DNA from 4 places in the Vibrio sp. B1FLJ16 genome. Region 4 is predicted to be linked to each of the others. Evidence: predicted binding sites of a transcription regulator. Region 4 holds the regulator's gene; each other region holds the start of a gene.
What was found. The regulator CRP, encoded in region 4, controls carbon source genes, mostly activating them, when cyclic AMP is high. The targets are predictions, from matches to a motif close to TGTGANNNNNNTCACA.

Region 1 (4,907 bases), 250 kb from region 4:
AAACCCGAAACCAAACGGATACCAGTCCATTCATACCGTTATCCTAGGCCCTGAAGGGAAAACCATCGAGATCCAAATCCGAACTAAGCAAATGCATGAAGAGTCGGAATTGGGTGTGGCTGCGCACTGGAAGTATAAAGAAGGTACGAGTGCACGCAGTGGATACGATGAGAAAATTACCTGGCTACGTAAGCTGCTGGATTGGCAAGAAGAGATGTCCGATTCTGGCGAGATGCTGGATGAGCTTCGTAGTCAAGTCTTCGATGACCGCGTCTATGCGTTTACGCCGCGTGGTGATGTCGTCGATCTGCCAATGGGCGCAACGCCGCTGGATTTTGCTTACCACATTCACTCCGAAGTAGGTCACCGCTGTATCGGTGCCAAAGTCGGAGGCCGAATTGTGCCGTTTACCCATAAGTTGCACATGGGCGATCAGGTCGAAATCATCACTTGTAAAGAGCCAAACCCATCTCGAGATTGGCTAAACCCATCGTTGGGCTTCGTTCATTCTGGTCGTGCCCGAGCAAAAATTAACGCTTGGTTCCGTAAACAGAGTCGTGAGAAGAACTTAGAAGCCGGGCGTGAAATCCTGGAGCACGAACTGGTAAAAATCGGTGCGACGTTAAAAGATGCTGAGCGTTATGCGCTTAAGCGATTCAACGTAAAATCACCAGATGAGCTTTATGTCGGTGTTGGTAGCGGCGATTTACGTATCAACCAGATCATTAATCATATTAATGCACTGGTAAACAAGCCAACCGCAGAAGAAGAAGACCAGCAAGCCCTGGAGAAGCTTCAAGAAGCAGAACATAAAGCGCCAGCTCAAAGTCGACCAAAGAAAGACGCAGTAGTTGTAGAAGGCGTCGATAACCTGATGACACACCTTGCGCGTTGTTGTCAGCCAATCCCTGGTGATGATATCTCAGGGTATATCACTCAAGGTCGTGGTATTTCCGTTCACCGAAGTGATTGTGAGCAGTTAGAAGAGCTGCGTCACCATGCACCGGAACGCATCATTGATACAGTATGGGGAAGCGGCTTTGTAGGCTCATACATTCTTACCGTACGAGTCGAAGCGATGGAGCGCAGCGGTCTGCTGAAAGACATCACCACGCTGTTCGCTAACGAGAAAATCAAAGTTACCAGCATGAAGAGCCGTGTCGATTACCGTCGTCAGCTCGCCATCATGGACTTTGATCTCGAAGTGACCAATATAGAAGTGCTTTCTCGCGTGTCGAAACGGGTTGAGCAGATAAAAGATGTCATGACGGTGAAACGCCTCGGCTAAAACTCTCTTCATAGTTATCGTTGTAGCGTTGTTGACTGCACGCACTCCGGAGTGCCGGCTCAGGCTCATCACATGGTGAACCATGCTCAGGAGTCGCGAAAACTTGTTGCCTTGTCAAAGTAACAATTACTTAGTGAAAGCTGCTGAGAAAATATAATGTAGAAGGTGAGTGGTTTTGGCTGCTCACCTTTTTCTTTAGATAAAAAGGTTTAAAAGAAGAAAGTATGAATCATCCAATTGAACAGCTTGAAGCCATCATGGCGCAATTGCGTGACCCAGAAGGTGGGTGTCCGTGGGATTTGAAGCAGAGCTTCGATACTATTGTTCCGCATACGATAGAAGAAACCTACGAAGTCGTGGATGCGATTCAGAATCGTGATTGGCCAAATCTGAAAGAAGAGTTGGGTGATTTGTTGTTTCAGGTGATTTTCTACAGCCAGTTAGCGAAAGAGCAGGGACTGTTTGAGTTTTCTGATGTGGTAGAAACGGTGAATGAAAAGCTGACTCGCCGCCATCCGCATGTTTTTTCTGATGTTGAGTTTGAATCTGACGCTGAAATCAACGCGAACTGGGAAGCGGAAAAAGCGAAAGAAAAAGCGCAAGTAGGCAAACAAGAGGAAAGTATCCTAGACTCAATACCAAACTCTTTGCCGGCGCTTTCGCGTGCTACAAAGATACAGAAAAAATGTGCCAAATATGGTTTTGACTGGGATTCGCTCGGGCCGGTAGTAGGAAAGGTTCGTGAAGAGATTGACGAAGTCATGGAAGAGGCTCTGCAAATTGATCCTGATGAAGAAAAAGTAGAGCTAGAGCTGGGTGATTTGCTGTTTGCCACCGTTAACTTAGCTCGTCATCTCGGCAAAGATCCCGAGGTTGCATTAGGTAAAGCGAACTTGAAGTTTGCCAGACGCTTTAAGCAAGTAGAGGTGAAGGTGACGCAATCAGGGAGGGGTTTAAAAGACTGCTCGTTAACTGAACTTGACAAGTTTTGGGATGAAGTAAAAACAGAAGAGTGAAAGTGGGATACATGCGCTTAAGGCTGTTTTGGGGCAAGTTTGACTCAGGACAGTACTAGACACTTTAGTTTCTCTCTGTCCACTTTGATTTGAAGCAAAAAATAAAAAATTACTGTGTGATAGATTTCACGTTGTGGCGGTAAGGAGCTTCTGGTATATTTACGTCCCGTCCAGAACACTCCATTTCCCTCATTCAACCAATTTCAGGTTAAACATGACGACAAATTACATTTTTGTTACTGGCGGGGTTGTATCCTCTCTAGGTAAAGGTATTGCAGCAGCATCTCTTGCGGCTATTCTAGAAGCTCGTGGTCTTAAAGTGACTATGATGAAGCTTGACCCTTACATCAACGTTGATCCGGGCACAATGAGCCCAACTCAGCACGGTGAAGTGTTTGTTACAGAAGACGGTGCAGAGACTGACCTTGACCTTGGTCACTACGAGCGTTTTATCCGCACTAAGATGACTAAGCGTAACAACTTCACTGCAGGTCGTGTTTATGCCGACGTACTTCGTAAAGAACGTCGTGGTGACTACCTAGGCGCAACTATTCAGGTTATTCCTCACATTACTAACGCAATCAAAGATCGCGTAATCGCTGGTTCTGAAGGCCACGATGTTGCTATCGTTGAAGTTGGCGGTACAGTAGGTGATATTGAATCATTACCGTTTATGGAAGCTATCCGTCAGCTAGCGGTAGAGCTTGGCCGTGAGCGTGCAATGTTCATGCACCTTACTTTGGTTCCTTACCTAGCAGCTGCCGGCGAAGTTAAAACTAAGCCTACTCAGCACTCTGTAAAAGAGTTGCTATCTATCGGTATCCAGCCAGATATTCTAGTTTGCCGTAGCGATCGTATGATCCCAGCAAATGAGCGTAAGAAAATCGCACTGTTCTGTAATGTCCCTGAGAAAGCAGTAATTTCAATGAAGGACGTAGACTCGATCTACAAGATCCCTCAGCTGGTGAAATCTCAAGGCCTGGATGACCTGGTATGTGCACGTTTCGGTATTGATGCTCCAGAAGCTAACCTTTCTGAATGGGAACAGGTTATTTACGAAGAAGCAAATCCAACAGGTGACGTCACTATCGGTATGGTAGGTAAGTACATCGAATTACCAGATGCTTACAAATCGGTAAACGAAGCACTTAAACATGCGGGCTTGAAAAACCGCCTGAACGTAACCATTAAGTATGTAGATTCACAAGATATTGAAACCAAAGGCGTAGAGCTTCTGGAAGGCCTGGATGCTATTCTGGTTCCTGGTGGTTTCGGTGACCGCGGTGTTGAAGGCAAAATCCGTGCAGCTCAATATGCACGTGAGAACAAAGTGCCTTACCTAGGTATCTGTCTTGGTATGCAAGTTGCCCTAATCGAATACGCGCGTAACGTTGCGGGTATGGAAGGCGCACATTCAACAGAATTTAACAAAGAAACTAAGTACCCTGTGGTAGGTTTGATCACAGAGTGGGTAGACGAAACAGGTAACGTTGAAGAGCGTACTGAAACGTCTGACCTTGGTGGTACTATGCGTCTTGGTTCACAGCTTTGTCACTTAGAGAAAGGTACCAAAGCGCGCGAACTATACGGTAGCGCGACGATCCACGAACGTCACCGTCACCGTTACGAAGTGAATAACGTACTTCGTCCGCAAATTGAAAAAGCAGGTCTGAAAGTTTCTGGTCTGTCTGCGGATAAGAAGCTGGTGGAAATGATTGAGAACCCTGAGCACCCATGGTTTGTTGCGGCTCAGTTCCACCCAGAATTTACATCGACGCCTCGCGATGGTCACCCATTGTTTGCAGGCTTCGTTAAAGCTGCGGGTCAATACTCTCGCGGTGAGTTTGAGAAGTAAGTAAGGGATACGGGCGGCTGCGAAGGTTGTGCTGCTGCCCTTGAAAATTGACATTTATATTTGAAACGAGAGGAAACATTAATGTCTAAGATCGTTAAAGTTCTAGGTCGTGAAATCATCGACTCACGTGGTAACCCAACAGTAGAAGCTGAAGTACACCTAGAAGGCGGTTTCGTAGGTATGGCAGCAGCTCCATCTGGTGCTTCTACTGGTTCTCGCGAAGCTCTTGAGCTACGTGACGGTGACAAAGCACGTTTCCTAGGTAAAGGTGTTCTTAAAGCAGTTGAAGCTGTAAATGGCGCAATCGCTGAAGCTCTAGTTGGCAAAGATGCTAAAGACCAAGCTGCAATTGACGCAGTTATGATCGAACTAGACGGTACTGAAAACAAATCTAAATTCGGTGCTAACGCTATCCTAGCTGTTTCTCTAGCAAACGCTAAAGCTGCTGCTGCAGCTAAAGGCATGCCTCTATACGAGCACATTGCTGAGCTAAACGGCACTCCAGGTCAATTCTCTATGCCTCTACCAATGATGAACATCATCAACGGTGGTGAGCACGCAGACAACAACGTTGACATCCAAGAGTTCATGATCCAACCAGTTGGCGCTAAGACTCTTAAAGAAGGTCTACGTATCGGTGCTGAAGTATTCCACAACCTAGCTAAAGTTCTTAAGTCTAAAGGCTACAGCACTGCAGTTGGTGACGAAGGTGGTTTCGCTCCTAACCTTAAATCTAACGCTGAAGCTC
Region 2 (4,907 bases), 500 kb from region 4:
AATATTTTGCTTCGCTCGCTTCCCGGTAGCTGAATACAAACGGCAAAAAGACTAGGTCGTACTCCAGACCTTTTGATTTGTGAATGGTAACGATCTGTACCAAATTGCGTTCAGATTCCAAACGCTGGATTTGGTCATCACTGCCGCCCAAGCCGTTTTCCGCGTCACTGATAGACTGCGCTAACCAGCGGAGTAAACCGTGGTCGCTGTCCAGTTCATTACTTGCCTGCTGAAGCAGTTCACCGATGTGCATGAGATCGGTAAGTACCCGCTCACCGTTTTCACCCTGTGAGCCCGCACCTCCCGCTAACAATCGCTCGGCAATATGACGCTTGCTGATCACCGCGCGCAGCATTGGTAGCACACCACGCTGAACCCAAAGTTTGCGATACTCTTTGAACTCATTGACTGCGTTTTCCCAGACGATTTCATCGTTGTTGAGCGCATCCAGGCTGGCGGCGTCGAGGGCAAAGAGTTCAGAGGCTAAGCTTGCTCGCAAAGCCCGATCATTTTCCGGGGTCAGTACTGCTTGCAGCAGACGCTGTAAATCTTGAGCGACCGAGCTGGTAAACACACTGTCACGGTTAGATAGGTATACACTGGCAATGCCTTGATCTGCCAGCGCTTGTTTGATCATGCGACCTTCATTACCGGTACGAACCAGTACGGCAATATCTCCGGCCTGAACGGCTTTCTGTTTTTCGCCGTTTACCAGACACGCTTGCCCCTGCTGAGCCTGAGTCAAAATCGTCTGGATCTTACTTGCTGTTGCCTCAGCCATTCGGGTCAGGTATTCGCCTTTTGGCAGCGGTTTCTCATCCGCTTCTTGCAGCCAGTAAGTGAGTGCCGGTTGCTTTTGACCACCTATGGTCCAAATGCGTTTTCCGGCATTCGGACTGTAATTTACCGGTAAGAACGGAATGTCCGAATCATAGATAAACGGGCTGTCTGGCAAGGCGAACACCTGGTTCACCGCCTGTACCATATCCGCGCTTGAACGCCAGTTAGTTCCTAACGTGTAGTGGGCACTCACTTGGTTACGTGCTTTGATATAAGTGAAAATATCTGCGCCACGGAAACCGTAGATGGCCTGTTTCGGATCACCGATCATAAACAGACCGCATTCTGGATTATCCAAATAGATACGGCTGAAAATACTGTATTGCAGAGGGTCGGTATCCTGGAACTCATCAATCATTGCGACGGGATATAAAGTACGGATTCGCTCGGCAAGCAGTTCACTTTCATCTGTATCAATCGAGGCAGAAAGCTGAGTCAGTAAGTCATCAAATGAGAGCCACTGCTTCTGATTTTTCGCGCTGGCCAGCATCACTCGACAGTGCTCAATAGCGTGGGCAAGAAGTGGAGCTTTTAAACTAATTGGATTGGCAAGAAAAGCTTCTATTGCTTCAAACACTGTGTGCTGAGGCGCATTGCCTTTAGGCGTTTTTTCTAGCAGAACATTCTGGGCAAATCTCTCCAGTTTGTCTGGATAGTCGTAACCGGTAGTTTCCGTTGCCGCCCAAGCGTTCACCGCCTCCAGCCATGACGGCAGAGACTTTTTAGTGTAGCTACGTTTGTTGATGTCTGAGTCCGAAATCAACGCTAGGAAATCGTCTTGGCTATCTCGCCACAGCGCTTTCAGTTCATCGATTTTCTTCAGATTTTCAGCATGCAGATCAGCTAGGTTGCCACTCATTGCATGAACCGACAAACTTAAGGGCGCGCCAGTGAGATAATTACTGATGTCGCCAAGAAGCGCCGATGGAGAGCCCCAAATCTGACGAACTTCTCCGGCTAGATTGAACGGTAGCGGATAGAAATTTCGACGCCAGTAGTCAGCCACCACCTGAGCTTTAAGGTGACTTTCATCGGTGACGAACTCGTTGTTAAACCGGCTGCCGGATTCAAAAGCATTTTGTGTCAGCATGCGCTGGCAGAAACCGTGAATGGTGTACACTGCAGCCTCGTCCATCTGACGCTCTGCCTGCAACAGAATTTCTGCGGCTTGTTTGTGATCATCGAACTCACTAAGCAAAGGCTGAATAACCGGATCGGAACTCTGTCCTCGGGCAAAAGCAATTCGGGCATCATGGATTCTTGCCCTTATACGGTCACGCAATTCTGCTGTTGCCGCTTCAGTAAAGGTTACTACCAAAATCTGGTCGACCGTAAGCGGTACGCGATGTCGGGTTGCCGCGCTGCCGTGACCAAGCAAAAGGCGCAGGTATAAACCCGCAATGGTAAAGGTTTTACCCGTACCCGCTGATGCCTCAATCAGCCTCGCACCATGCAGCGGAAACGTCATTGGTTCTAGTGGCGTTGGCTGTGATTGCATAGTTGCTTCTAATTCACGGGCTTTTAAATCATGGGTCGGTAACTCTGCACCTGACATTTGATCCATAACGTTGAATCTCTCCGGATTATCAACTGATAGAAGTGTGATCTATCGTGAAAAATTCTAATAATATGTTTAACAAGTCGGAAAATTTAGAGCTTTGTGGGATCTCACTCACGGTTATCCTTCTACTGTACCGCTACTATCCCCGCCACGAGATAAGCCAGCCTTTTTAGGCAGCTCCACTCAAAAGAATTAAGCAAACGAATCATGGTCCCTCTGACCTTGTGGCCGTACAGCGAACGCCCTACACAAAATAATGATTTTCTGGCGGCCACCCTACTCTTTATTCTTTCAATCCACACTCTCTTCTCTGTAACCATTTGTCTTTATTACGCTTTAATATCATCTGCTTCTTGCACCGCTAAACGCGCACCTTGCAAAACCAACGCTGTCAGTAAACGGACTTCTGTGGCTAATTCATCGTTCCAGGCAGGCCAGATACGCGCGATATAAGCGTTATTTCCTTCGCCAGAGCTCATGTATCCATCATTGAATGTACTGGCCATTTTCTGCAAAGATTTCTCTTCGTCGTCAGCCCAGTGACCACGGTTGAAGCCCGCCTCAACACAAGCCAGAGCGGTTTTCGGGAAATAAGGCAGAGGTTTGGTCATGCCTTCGAAGTACAGGCGCACTAATTCCGTGAGCAGTAGCTTAGCGTGCTGCGCATCTGCGATTTCCGGGTAGACTAAATGCACCGCGCCTTCTTTACGATCGTAGCCAATGATATGAGTCTTCTTGGCATGGCCTGATGCCGACATGGCAAGATGATCTATCCATGCCGCAAGGTAATCTTGAGCACGGACTCTGCCGCTTCGGTAGCGAATCAAACCTGACTGGAAACACTGAGTCAGCCAGCCCGTCAGACGTACTTTTTTCTCTTCGCTTTCACTTCCTTTATGTAAAGAGTCAAAGTCAAATAAGGAATCGAAAGTCAGATCGATTTCTAAGTCGTCTTGCGGTGCGCCGGATAAAAACGCCAGTTTGTCTACCAACTCTTCAGCCTGAACCCGGTTGGTTTCAAACTCGATATCACCGAACGCTCCAACTGGCAGTTTGCCCTGGGCACGTTGTTGATTCATAAAGAGCTTCAGTACCTCTGTTTTCGACTCTGGCTGCGTCAATGTCGTTTCAAGCAAGGTTTCTAAAAGCTCATCACGCATCTGATAGCTTTCCAGCCCACCCAGAACGAATGGTTCATCATCTTCCATTACTGGCAAAGGTGGCTCAAAGGTCACTTTCAAACGGCGATTGAAAAAGTACTGTACCGGTAATCGCCAGAAACGTTGCAGCTCAACCAAATCAAGCTCGAGTGGGAATGTTGCTCCCAGCAGATAATCGTCCAGTGCTCGATTAAAATCACCACGGACATGACCTTGAGATTGACTCGTTTGGGTTAAGGCTGCCGGAATCCACTCCTTTGCGTAGCTGGAGTGTATGCCCTGGAACGCACTTGGGCTGAACGGCACCATAGCGTGAGCATTTACTAACGCTTTTAATAAATTGTCGCCAGACTCATCCACTGGTAACGCTTGTTCGCCGCTCAAACAATAGTTCTGATGGCAGTATTCCATCAGCTCAGAAACCAGCACCGACGGTACGCGCTCCGTGTTGTCCTGAATCGAACGACCGACATAACTGATGTAAAGGGTTTGCTGTGCCGACAACATCGCTTCGAGGAACAGGTAACGGTCATCGTCCCGGCGAGAGCGGTCACCCGGTTTGGTTCTGCCTGTCATCAGGTCAAAGCCCTCCGGCGGCATAGAGCGCGGGTAGACGCCATCATTCATTCCAAGCAGACATACGGTTCTAAATGGAATCGAGCGCATTGGCATCAAAGTACAGAAGTTGACTTGCCCAGCAAGGAAGCGCTGACTAACTCTGGTACCAGAGAGCTTATCCTGCAAATATTGACGGATGATTGCAGGTGATAGAGCTTCTTCAAACGCTGCATCAGAGAGCTGCTCTTTAAGTTGACTCAGCGTGTCACGAATGGACTTGAGCGCCATTTCGCCTTCCAGCTCCACCGAGAAGAAGTCATCCACCAGCGAAACTAATGTTTCCCGCCAGCTATCGACGGTCTGAACATGAGAAAGCTTGCTGCGATAAGTGCTGATTTGCTGAATAAAATGCGCCAGTTTACCGGCGAGTTCTGCGCCCATACCCTGCACTTCATTGTACGGCGACAAACTGCCCTGCCCGGTTTCAAACAAGCCCGCAGATTCTGGCATCGCATAACCCAGCAGCATGCGCTGAATACCGAACTGCCAGGTATTCTGACGGGTTTCCGGCAGTTCAAACTCACTTCCGGTCGTGGCATCCAGCCCCCAGCGAATACCCGAATCTTCTACCCACTGTTTGCCTTGTAAGAAGTCGTCTTCACTGAGTTCGAAACGGTTTAATATCGCCGGAGTTTCCAGCAGTTCGAGTAGTTCTGAAGCCAAACAGCGCGTATTCGGTAAGTTCACCAACTGCATGAACGCCGCAAGAATTGGGCTTTCCTGATCAG
Region 3 (4,907 bases), 1.3 Mb from region 4:
CATGCAAGTAAGAACAGAATCAGAACCATAATAGGTGCTGGTGTTGAAACTAGGGCGGTTTCAAACGATGTCAGAATAAAATCGATAGGAACCCGAATCGCCTGAAAGACTGGTCGGCCGTGTTCCACCAACCAATTCAATCCAGTCTCGACCCATTCATCGAGGGGGAGTACGGCTTCCTTAAACGGGTTCATGATATCAAAAGGGGCTTGTTCGACGGTCTCTGAACTTAACCAGTCGTTACTCGTTGCTACGTCTGAGGCTTGTCCCCAGGGATTATCCTCCACAGGAGCAGACTGTGCCCAAGGATCGTTATTTGTTTCTTCTGCTGACATTGCCTTACTCCTTGTCTAGTGTTTGTAGAAGACGTGACTTGGTCACAACGCCAAAGTACGTCCCTTGCTCGTCGACAACGGGTACCGCATAAGGTACTCCTGCAACCACACCTAAAATGTCATTAATTGACTGACTTGGTTGGAGTGTCACTTCATCATCCAGTTGAGCACTGGCCAAGGAGCGATTTTCTTTGTGCGCTAAACGCAATGAATCAAGAGAAACAATGCCAGAGTAGCGGCTGGATTTATCAACAACGATGCCGTAGTCACGATCGTGATCCATCAGAATCTGTAGTGCAGAGCCCGGACCATCGTTGTCGGATTTTTTAAATACTGCGGCAGGTTTTTTGCGGGCGATATCTTTTACCGTTAAAACGCTGGCTATGTTTACGCCGCGGAAAAAGGCTTCAACATAATCGTTAGCAGGGTTGTGAAGGATTTCATCCGGTGTACCAACCTGGACGACTTCACCATTTTGCATGATTGCAATGCGATCGCCGATACGCATCGCCTCGTCTAAGTCGTGAGAAATAAATACGATGGTTCGCTTATCGTCATTTTGCAGGCGAATAAGCTCGTCCTGCATTTCAGTTCTAATCAATGGATCGAGTGCTGAGAAGGCTTCATCCATCAACAGAATGTCAGGGTCGCAGGCAAGGGCTCTTGCCAGACCTACGCGCTGTTTCATACCACCTGACAGTTCATCAGGAAAGGACTCTGCATAGGGGTCTAAACCAACTCGCTCTAGAGCAGAAAGGGCGCTGGCTCGTCTTTTGTCAGTGTCGACGCCAGCAAGTTCAAGACCAAATGCGGCATTTTCGATAACAGTCATGTGGGGCATAAGCGCAAAGTTTTGGAAAACCATGGAGATGTTGTTTCGACGAACTTCTCTCAGCTCATCTTCAGAGATGTGGGCAATGTCTTTGCCTTTGAGAAAAACGCTACCCTTGGTTGGTTCGATAAGTCGATTAAGGAGGCGTACAAGAGTGGATTTACCTGAGCCAGAAAGACCCATTATCACGAAAATTTCTCCTTCATTGATGGAAAGAGAAACATCGTTTACACCGACGGTTAAACCTGTTTGCTCAAAGATGTGGTCTTTATCTACTCCTTTGTCGATAAGAGAGAAAGCGCGCTCTGGGCTTTCTCCAAACACTTTGTAAAGTCCCTTAACTTCCAATATGGGAGCCATGTTAATCGTCCTTTTTTGTGTCTAACGTTTTGTACTCTAATTAAATTTTAGCAAAAATTCAACGGACGAGCTCATGGCAGTAGGTATTTGATGGCTATGTATTTAATAGGTTTGGGATGCGCAGTTTTACGTTTAAAGTTAATTAAATCATAATCTTATTGTTAAAGTTAGTTGTGGGGTGCTTGATTTTTATATATCTAATAATTTAATTTTTTAAGATTTTAGGACGCTTTATTTAACAGATGTATTCAAAGTTTTACTTTGCCAAATAGGTCTCATTTTAAAATAATCATTAGACTTCAAATTGTATACATTGTGCGCAACAATCCATAGGTGATTGCGAATAATTTAGACCTCAAATCATTTTAAACTTTGGTTAAATGACTTAAAAGTGTGATCTGTGCCACATAAAACCAGATAAACCGTACGAATATTTGATTTTTGGTGACGATGAATGCCCATAATAATAGCGAAATTTAATTAGACCTCAAAAGGTATGTATTTCCCCATGATCACATCAGCACCTTGGGTCCTCTATCCAGAAATTGAAGAGGAAACAAGAAAAAAATGGATTTTTCGTGAACCTACAATCTCTGATGGTGACGACATTTACAGCTTAATTGCAGACTGTCCACCTTTAGATATGAACTCTTCTTATTGCAATTTCTTACAGTCTACACACTTCAGTAAGACCAGTATTTTGGTTGAGTGCAATGGTGACATTGCTGGTTTCATATCGGGTTATCAGAAACCGGACGAGCAGGACGTGTTGTTTATCTGGCAAGTTGCAGTATCACCTCGTTATAGAGGCAATGGTTTAGCTTTTCGCATGTTGAAAGAGCTTCTCTTAAGAGAGGGGCTAAGCAATGTCAAGATGGTCGAAACTACTATCACTGAGGATAACAAAGCCTCATGGGCACTGTTCAAAAAGTTAGATGCGATGAACGGCAATTCTGGCCAAGTAAGCACATTTTTGGATGAAAAAGCCCATTTCAAAGGCAAACACGATACAGAGTTTTTGTATCGCATTCCCCTAAAATAATCCCCTAACAATAGGAATTAAAAACGGTCTTATCATGGATATTTTCAAAAAGCAGGAATCCAATGTACGCTCATATTCAAACAACTTTCCAGTCGTATTTCGTAAAGCGAAAGGCTGCTGGCTGGAAACAGAACAGGGCGAACGCTATTTAGACTTCCTTGCTGGCGCGGGATCTCTGAATTACGGACACAATAACCCAGTACTTAAGCAAGCGTTACTTGAGTACATTGAAATGGACGGTATTACGCACGGTCTGGATATGCATTCAGAAGCGAAAGCGTCATTTCTTGAAGCATTAGATAACTACATTCTTAAGCCAAGAAAGCTGGATTATAAAGTTCAGTTTACAGGGCCGACAGGCACCAACGCAGTAGAAGCCGCTTTGAAACTGGCTAAAAAAGTAACGGGCCGCAGCAGTGTTGTTGCCTTCACTAATGGTTTCCACGGTTGTACCGCTGGCGCATTAGCTGCAACTGGTAACCAACATCATAGACAGGGCAATGGCTCGAGCTTACACAACGTAACGCGTCTTCCGTTTGAAGGTTACGCGGGTGTTGATGGTTTGGCGCTGTTTGAAGCAATGCTGAACGATAACTCAGCTGGTATGGACAAACCTGCCGCTGTGCTACTTGAAACCGTACAGGGCGAAGGTGGCTTGAATGTAGCATCAAACGAATGGCTGCAGCGCTTGAGCAAAATTTGTAAAGCCAATGACATCCTTATGATTGTCGATGACATTCAGGCCGGCTGTGGCCGTACAGGTACGTTCTTCAGCTTTGAGCCATCAGGTATTCAGCCTGACATCGTTACTCTGTCAAAATCTATTGGTGGCTATGGCTTACCAATGGCCGTTGTTCTTCTGAAACCAGAGCTTGACCAGTGGAAGCCGGGTGAACATAACGGTACGTTCCGTGGTAACAACCATGCGTTCATTACTGCTGCTAAAGCGCTAGAAATCTACTGGGCTAATGAAGATTTTGAAACTCACATTAAGCAGTGTTCAGAGAAAGTAAGCATCATAATTAATCGTTGTGTGCGCCGATTCCCACAGATGTTCGTGCAGAAAAAAGGTCGCGGCATGATGATCGGTATTGAATGTATTAATGGTGACCTTTCCTCTGAAATCGCTAAAGCGTGTTTCGATAACGGAATGGTGATTGAGACAGCAGGCCCAGACGATGAAGTGGTTAAGTTTTTCTGTCCTCTGACTATCAGTGAATCAGAGTTAGAGCAGGGACTGAGCATTTTTGAAAATGCAGTTGAAAGCATTGCTGCTAAACACTTCAAACAAGCATCTTAATAAGGAAAATTAATAATGATCGTTAGAACACTTGAAGAGTGTCGCAACAGCGAGCGACGTGTAGTTTCAGATACTTGGGAAAGTGTCCGTATGTTGTTGAAAGATGACAAAATGGGTTTTTCTTTCCATATCACGACCATTTACGAAGGTACTGAAACTCATATCCACTATAAGAACCACTTAGAATCTGTTTTTTGTATGAGTGGTGAAGGTGAAATCGAAGTGGTTGGAGGGGAAACTTACCCAATCAAACCAGGTACACTGTACATCCTGGACAAAAACGACGAGCACTACCTAAGAGCATACAAAAACAAAGAAATGGTAATGGCGTGCGTATTTAATCCACCTATCACAGGTGCTGAAGTACACGATGAAAACGGCGTGTACCCTCTTGTTGACTAATGAACAGTCACTGTGAGGTGGTTTCCACCTCACATTTCAATTCTCTCTTCTTTGTTACTTTTATAATTACCAATTAAAAAGGCTTATCATGACTTTTACCGTAGAAAAAATCGGCGGTACTTCAATGACAGCATTTGATGCTGTTCTCGATAACATTATTCTTCGTCCCAAATCTCCATACAACCGTATCTTCGTTGTATCGGCTTACGGCGGCATGACCGACGCGCTATTAGAATGTAAAAAAACCAGCAAGCCGGGAGTATACCAACTGGTTGCCAAACGTGATGACAAATGGGAAGAGGCGTTAGCATACGTAGAGAACCGTATGCTACTGACAAACGAGAATATTTTTGCCGATCCGATGAACCGAATCCGAGCAGATAAGTTCATTCGATCACGTATCTCTGAAGCAAAAAATTGTATCGCCAATATTCTGGAAACTTGCCAGTACGGTCAGTTTTCATTGCGCCACTACTTACCGCAAATTCGTGAGTTCCTCTCTTCAATTGGTGAAGCACACAGTGCTTACAACACTGCGTTGAAGCTGAAAAACATGGGTATCAATGCGAAATTTGTTGACCTGTCTGGCTGGGACACTCAGGAGCCAAGAACTTTAGATGAATCAATTAGTGAAGC
Region 4 (4,907 bases):
GCGGCGAGAGGTTTGTAGCCTAGTCATTCTAAGCAAAAGACCTCTCAACAAAGAGTAAAACGCTTTTAGCCGAACCCTTCGGGCAGCGTTTGTGGCTCCTCTCTACTGCGTTATCGGCTTATCAGGTAGAGTAACTACATTTCAAAGCCTCTGCCTTGTATATAGAACCCACAAACTGCTGCAAAAATCACCTCAAAAGGTAAATAGCCCCTAGCCCCTTCACACTTTGCCGTCGCTCGCCCGATGACAAGCCATTGTTACGTGCTATAGTGGGTTAACATCTGTGCAGCAGACATCTGCTGCATAATTCAGGAAAGCAATTTTCGACAAGGTTTGTCATGTCAGCTAAACACCCTATTATTGCGGTTACCGGTTCATCAGGAGCCGGCACAACCACTACATCTGAAGCCTTTCGCAAGATGTTCAATATGATGAACGTCAAACCTGCATGGGTTGAAGGTGACAGTTTCCACCGCTTTACACGCCCAGAAATGGACATCGAAATTCGCAAAGCGCGTGAGCAAGGCAAACATATCAGTTACTTCGGACCACAAGCCAATGACTTTCCCGGTCTGGAAAAGTTTTTTTCTCAGTTTGGCTCAGATGGTACAGGCAGCATACGTCGCTATCTGCATACGTTTGATGAGGCAGTACCCTACAATCAAATGCCGGGTACATTCACACCCTGGCAAGACTTGCCAGAAAACAGCGATGTTCTTTTCTATGAGGGATTGCATGGTGGTGTCGTGGACGGCGAGGTCAATGTCGCACAGCACGTCGACTTCCTGATTGGCATGGTGCCGATTGTAAACCTGGAATGGATTCAGAAGTTCGTCCGCGATACTCGCGACCGAGGCCATTCCCGGGAAGCGGTCATGGATTCCATCGTGCGTTCGATGGATGACTACCTGAACTACATTACACCGCAGTTCTCGCGTACTCATATTAACTTTCAGCGCGTCCCGACCGTGGACACATCTAACCCGCTTAACGCAAAAGGCATTCCGAGCCTGGATGAGAGTTTTGTCGTAATCCGGCTGCGCGGGATTAAAAATGTCGACTTCCCTTACCTGCTGGCCATGATTGATGGTTCTTTTATGTCGCGCCACAATACTATCGTCGTACCGGGCGGGAAGATGAGTTTTGCGATGGAGCTCATTGTGAGGCCTATCCTACAACAACTGATAGAAACAGGAAAAATCGGCTAAAAATCTCGCTTTCAGAATGTTTACTTTTCATACTGTGATTATGTGCACAATTTTGCGTAGAAAATACCAACAGTGGCACGATTAAAATCAAGAAATCATCCTCGAAAAAGGATACTATTTCTTACCGAAACACAAGAGAGCTTGCAGCATATAAAAAGTGCTCTTATTCTAGTAAGCCTAATTCAGGCTTAGCTAAAATATGGATAGCGCAAGCGTACCCTGCAGAGGAAGTGAGATATTATGGTTCTAGGTAAACCTCAAACCGACCCAACATTAGAGTGGTTTCTTTCACACTGTCATATTCATAAGTACCCATCAAAGAGCACGCTGATTCACGCGGGTGAAAAAGCTGAAACGTTGTACTACATCGTTAAAGGTTCTGTTGCGGTTCTTATCAAAGACGAAGAAGGTAAGGAGATGATCCTTTCTTACCTAAACCAAGGTGACTTTATTGGTGAACTTGGTCTATTCGAGGAAGACCAAGAGCGTACAGCTTGGGTTCGAGCTAAATCTCCTTGTGAAGTTGCTGAAATTTCTTTTAAGAAATTCCGCCAACTTATCCAAGTAAACCCAGACATCCTGATGCGTCTTTCTGCGCAGATGGCTCGTCGCCTTCAGGTAACCAGCCAAAAAGTGGGTGACCTAGCGTTCCTAGACGTAACTGGTCGTATCGCTCAGACGCTTCTGAACCTTGCAAAACAACCAGACGCGATGACTCACCCAGATGGCATGCAAATCAAGATCACTCGTCAGGAAATCGGTCAAATCGTTGGCTGTTCTCGTGAGACAGTAGGCCGTATCTTAAAGATGCTGGAAGAGCAGAACCTGATCTCTGCGCACGGTAAAACTATCGTTGTTTACGGTACTCGTTAATCTCTGATTCGAATAACGTAAATAGAATAATAAAAGCCACCAATGGCAACATTGGTGGCTTTTTCTTTTTGAGTAACATACTGATTAGGAAGTTTAATTCCAATCACAGTAAATAAGTGATCAGAAATAGCGTAGAAAAAAATGCTTGAGAACAAGGCGAAAATTTTCGATAAGTAGTTATTCTACAATCAACTTACTTTGAAACGAAAAGTTAACGCAGTTATCGAGTATTTTAGCAAGCTAGAATGACCAGTTGTTTACTACGATTGGTATCACTCCCAACAGCATCACTATTGGGAATTGAATAACGCTCTCAGTTAGCCATTCGTGCTTTCAAAGATTTTGTCTGCCGATGCAGCAACAAAGCCCGGGTAGAGTTCACCATTTTCCATCGAGTAACGTTTAGCAAATTCGTAAAAGCCCCCCGGAATGGTTTCAGAGCCTTCAGTAAAGTTAACCGATACTTTATCTGCCATAGTTGAAGATTGCTCCAGCAACACTTCTGGTGAGCCCTTTACTTCACCACCTGACTCATTAATCACAAAGCCAGCCTGACGCAGGTGATCATTCACTTGCTTCACTTCATCATGCTGATTGAGCTGATTCACACTGACCGTGAAGTGATTCGCACCGTAGCCATGTGCAGCAAGCCAGGAAGCGTACTCACTCTCTTTCGCTAGTGTCTGATAATCGGCAAAACTCAGATCCCACAAACGGCCGCCATGCAAAAATGCGCTACCCGCGAGTTTATCTGCATCCACCTGCTCAACCAGCTTCGCCACAATCGCTTGCAGCTCCGCAGAGCACTCTTCTACCTTGAGCTCACTAATGAACACTTTAGGCTGTTTTGGATCTGGGTGCTCGTAGTGCTTGGCAACCAGTTTCTTGCTCTCAAACAGATAATCACCACATGCCTTGTAGCCTATCGCCAGAAACGGCTTCGCCAGCGTCTCAATACCAAGAGGCTCGACATTGAAGGTGCGCAGAGCAATATGGTCATTGATTAACGGCTCATCTTCTTGAAGAAGTTGATGAACTTTTGCAGCAGAAGGACAAAGACGTTGAATGTAGTCTTGCCACAGTGATTCAAATAACACATCAGGGGTCATAACGGCTCCTTGTTACGAGATGTAGGGTAAGTGAGTTGCCTGCCAACGCTGATTAATACTCCATCCGTTAACCTGCGCTGGCAAACTGAGCCACAATTCATCGTTGTGGCTCTGTCATTGAAATTAAAGTGTTACACCAGGGCTCAGTGTTGCAGGTAACAAGGTTTCGTCACCTTCCATTGAAGCCATCGGGTAAGCACAGTAGTCTGCGGCGTAGAATGCGCTTGGGCGAAGGTTACCCGATGCGCCAGGGCCACCAAATGGTGCGTCACCACTTGCACCTGTCAGCTGACGGTTGCGGTTTACAATACCCGCACGGATATGGTCAACAAAGTAATCCCATTCCTGGTCGTCTGTTGAAACCAGACCCGCAGACAGGCCGAAGCGCGTGTCATTTGCCAGTTCCACTGCTTTTTCCAGGCCTTCGTAACGCACTACCTGCAGTAACGGACCAAAGTACTCTTCATCTGGCAGATCAGCGATATTGGTTACATCGATGATACCCGGAGTAACAAACGCCGCTTCACCCGCTTTCGCCAGAATCAGGCTCTCGCCGCCCAGTGACTGAAGGTTTGCCTGTGCATCGAGAATGAATTTCGCCGCTGCAACAGAAATTTGTGGACCCATAAACGGCGCAGGCTCAGCAAATGGCTGATCAACGCGGATATTATTTGTTGCTTCTACCAGCTTAGTGATTAATGCATCGCCTTTCTCACCAAGCGGCACATACAGACGACGCGCACACGTACAACGTTGGCCTGCACTGATGAATGCGGATTGAATGATGGTGTAGACCGTTGCGTCTATATCACCGTAGTTATCAGAGATAACCATCGGGTTGTTGCCGCCCATTTCCAGCGCCAGCATTTTGCCAGGTTGACCTGCGAACTGGCGGTGCAGAATATGACCTGTGTTTGCGCTACCGGTAAACAGCACACCGTCAATGCCCTTCGCGTCAGCCAGAGCGATACCTGTCTCTTTCGCACCTTGAACCAGGTTCAGCACACCTTTAGGCAGACCAGCTTCTTCCCATAGTTTCATCGCTATTTCGCCAGTCCACGGCGTCTGCTCCGATGGTTTGAATACCACGGTATTACCCGCCAATAGTGCAGGAACAATGTGACCGTTAGGTAAGTGACCAGGGAAGTTGTACGGCCCAAATACTGCCATTACACCCAGAGGTCGGTGACGAAGAACAATTTGGTTACCTGCGGCTTCACGTGTCGCTTCACCGGTACGTTCATGGTAGGCGCGAATTGAAATTGCGATTTTACCTGCCATTGCTGCCGCTTCAGTGCGGGTTTCCCAGATAGGCTTACCCGTCTCTTTGGCGATCACTTCAGCAATCTTTTCGCTATTTTCTTTTACCTTTTCCGCAAACGCCAGAACGATAGCTTCACGTTCTGAAAATGGAAGGTTTTTCCAATCTACAAAAGCAACGCGGGCAGCAGCAACTGCCTGGTTAACTTGCTCAGCTGTTGCGCCTTTACCGTGCCAAATCACTTCCAGGTTGTACGGAGACAGAGATGTGAACTCTTCACCCTGACCTTCTACCCATTCACCTGCAATCCAATGTGTCATTGTTACTATCCTTAAATTCTGTTCTCAGTTACTGCGGTAGAAGGCGAACAAAGTCTCCTTCCTCTACCAAGAGTGCATCGGCAAGTTCCGGTGCAAGTACAACCGTTTTTGTTTCAGCGTCATACGCTGCTTTTGC

Region 1: the regulator CRP is predicted to act here: its motif matches at 2,420-2,435, upstream of KHN79_RS11530 (CTP synthase).
Region 2: the regulator CRP is predicted to act here: its motif matches at 2,502-2,517, upstream of recB (exodeoxyribonuclease V subunit beta).
Region 3: the regulator CRP is predicted to act here: its motif matches at 1,920-1,935, upstream of ectA (diaminobutyrate acetyltransferase).

The regions. Positions count from the first base shown of each region.
Region 1 covers NZ_HG992749.1:2,537,324-2,542,230, reverse strand. Annotated here, with positions in the region: partial or broken gene relA (GTP diphosphokinase) at 1-1,288, shown strand, start outside; gene mazG (nucleoside triphosphate pyrophosphohydrolase) at 1,513-2,304, shown strand; gene KHN79_RS11530 (CTP synthase) at 2,519-4,159, shown strand; gene eno (phosphopyruvate hydratase) at 4,241-4,907, shown strand, end outside.
Region 2 covers NZ_HG992749.1:2,283,725-2,288,631, forward strand. Annotated here, with positions in the region: gene recB (exodeoxyribonuclease V subunit beta) at 1-2,338, opposite strand, end outside; gene recC (exodeoxyribonuclease V subunit gamma) at 2,731-4,907, opposite strand, start outside.
Region 3 covers NZ_HG992749.1:1,451,320-1,456,226, forward strand. Annotated here, with positions in the region: gene proW (glycine betaine/L-proline ABC transporter permease ProW) at 1-335, opposite strand, end outside; gene proV (glycine betaine/L-proline ABC transporter ATP-binding protein ProV) at 340-1,527, opposite strand; gene ectA (diaminobutyrate acetyltransferase) at 2,036-2,569, shown strand; gene ectB (diaminobutyrate--2-oxoglutarate transaminase) at 2,604-3,869, shown strand; gene KHN79_RS06620 (ectoine synthase) at 3,885-4,271, shown strand; gene KHN79_RS06625 (aspartate kinase) at 4,360-4,907, shown strand, end outside.
Region 4 covers NZ_HG992749.1:2,784,006-2,788,912, forward strand. Annotated here, with positions in the region: gene KHN79_RS12710 (phosphoribulokinase) at 339-1,208, shown strand; gene crp (cAMP-activated global transcriptional regulator CRP) at 1,449-2,081, shown strand; gene KHN79_RS12720 (DUF1338 domain-containing protein) at 2,399-3,190, opposite strand; gene astD (succinylglutamate-semialdehyde dehydrogenase) at 3,314-4,771, opposite strand; gene astA (arginine N-succinyltransferase) at 4,800-4,907, opposite strand, start outside.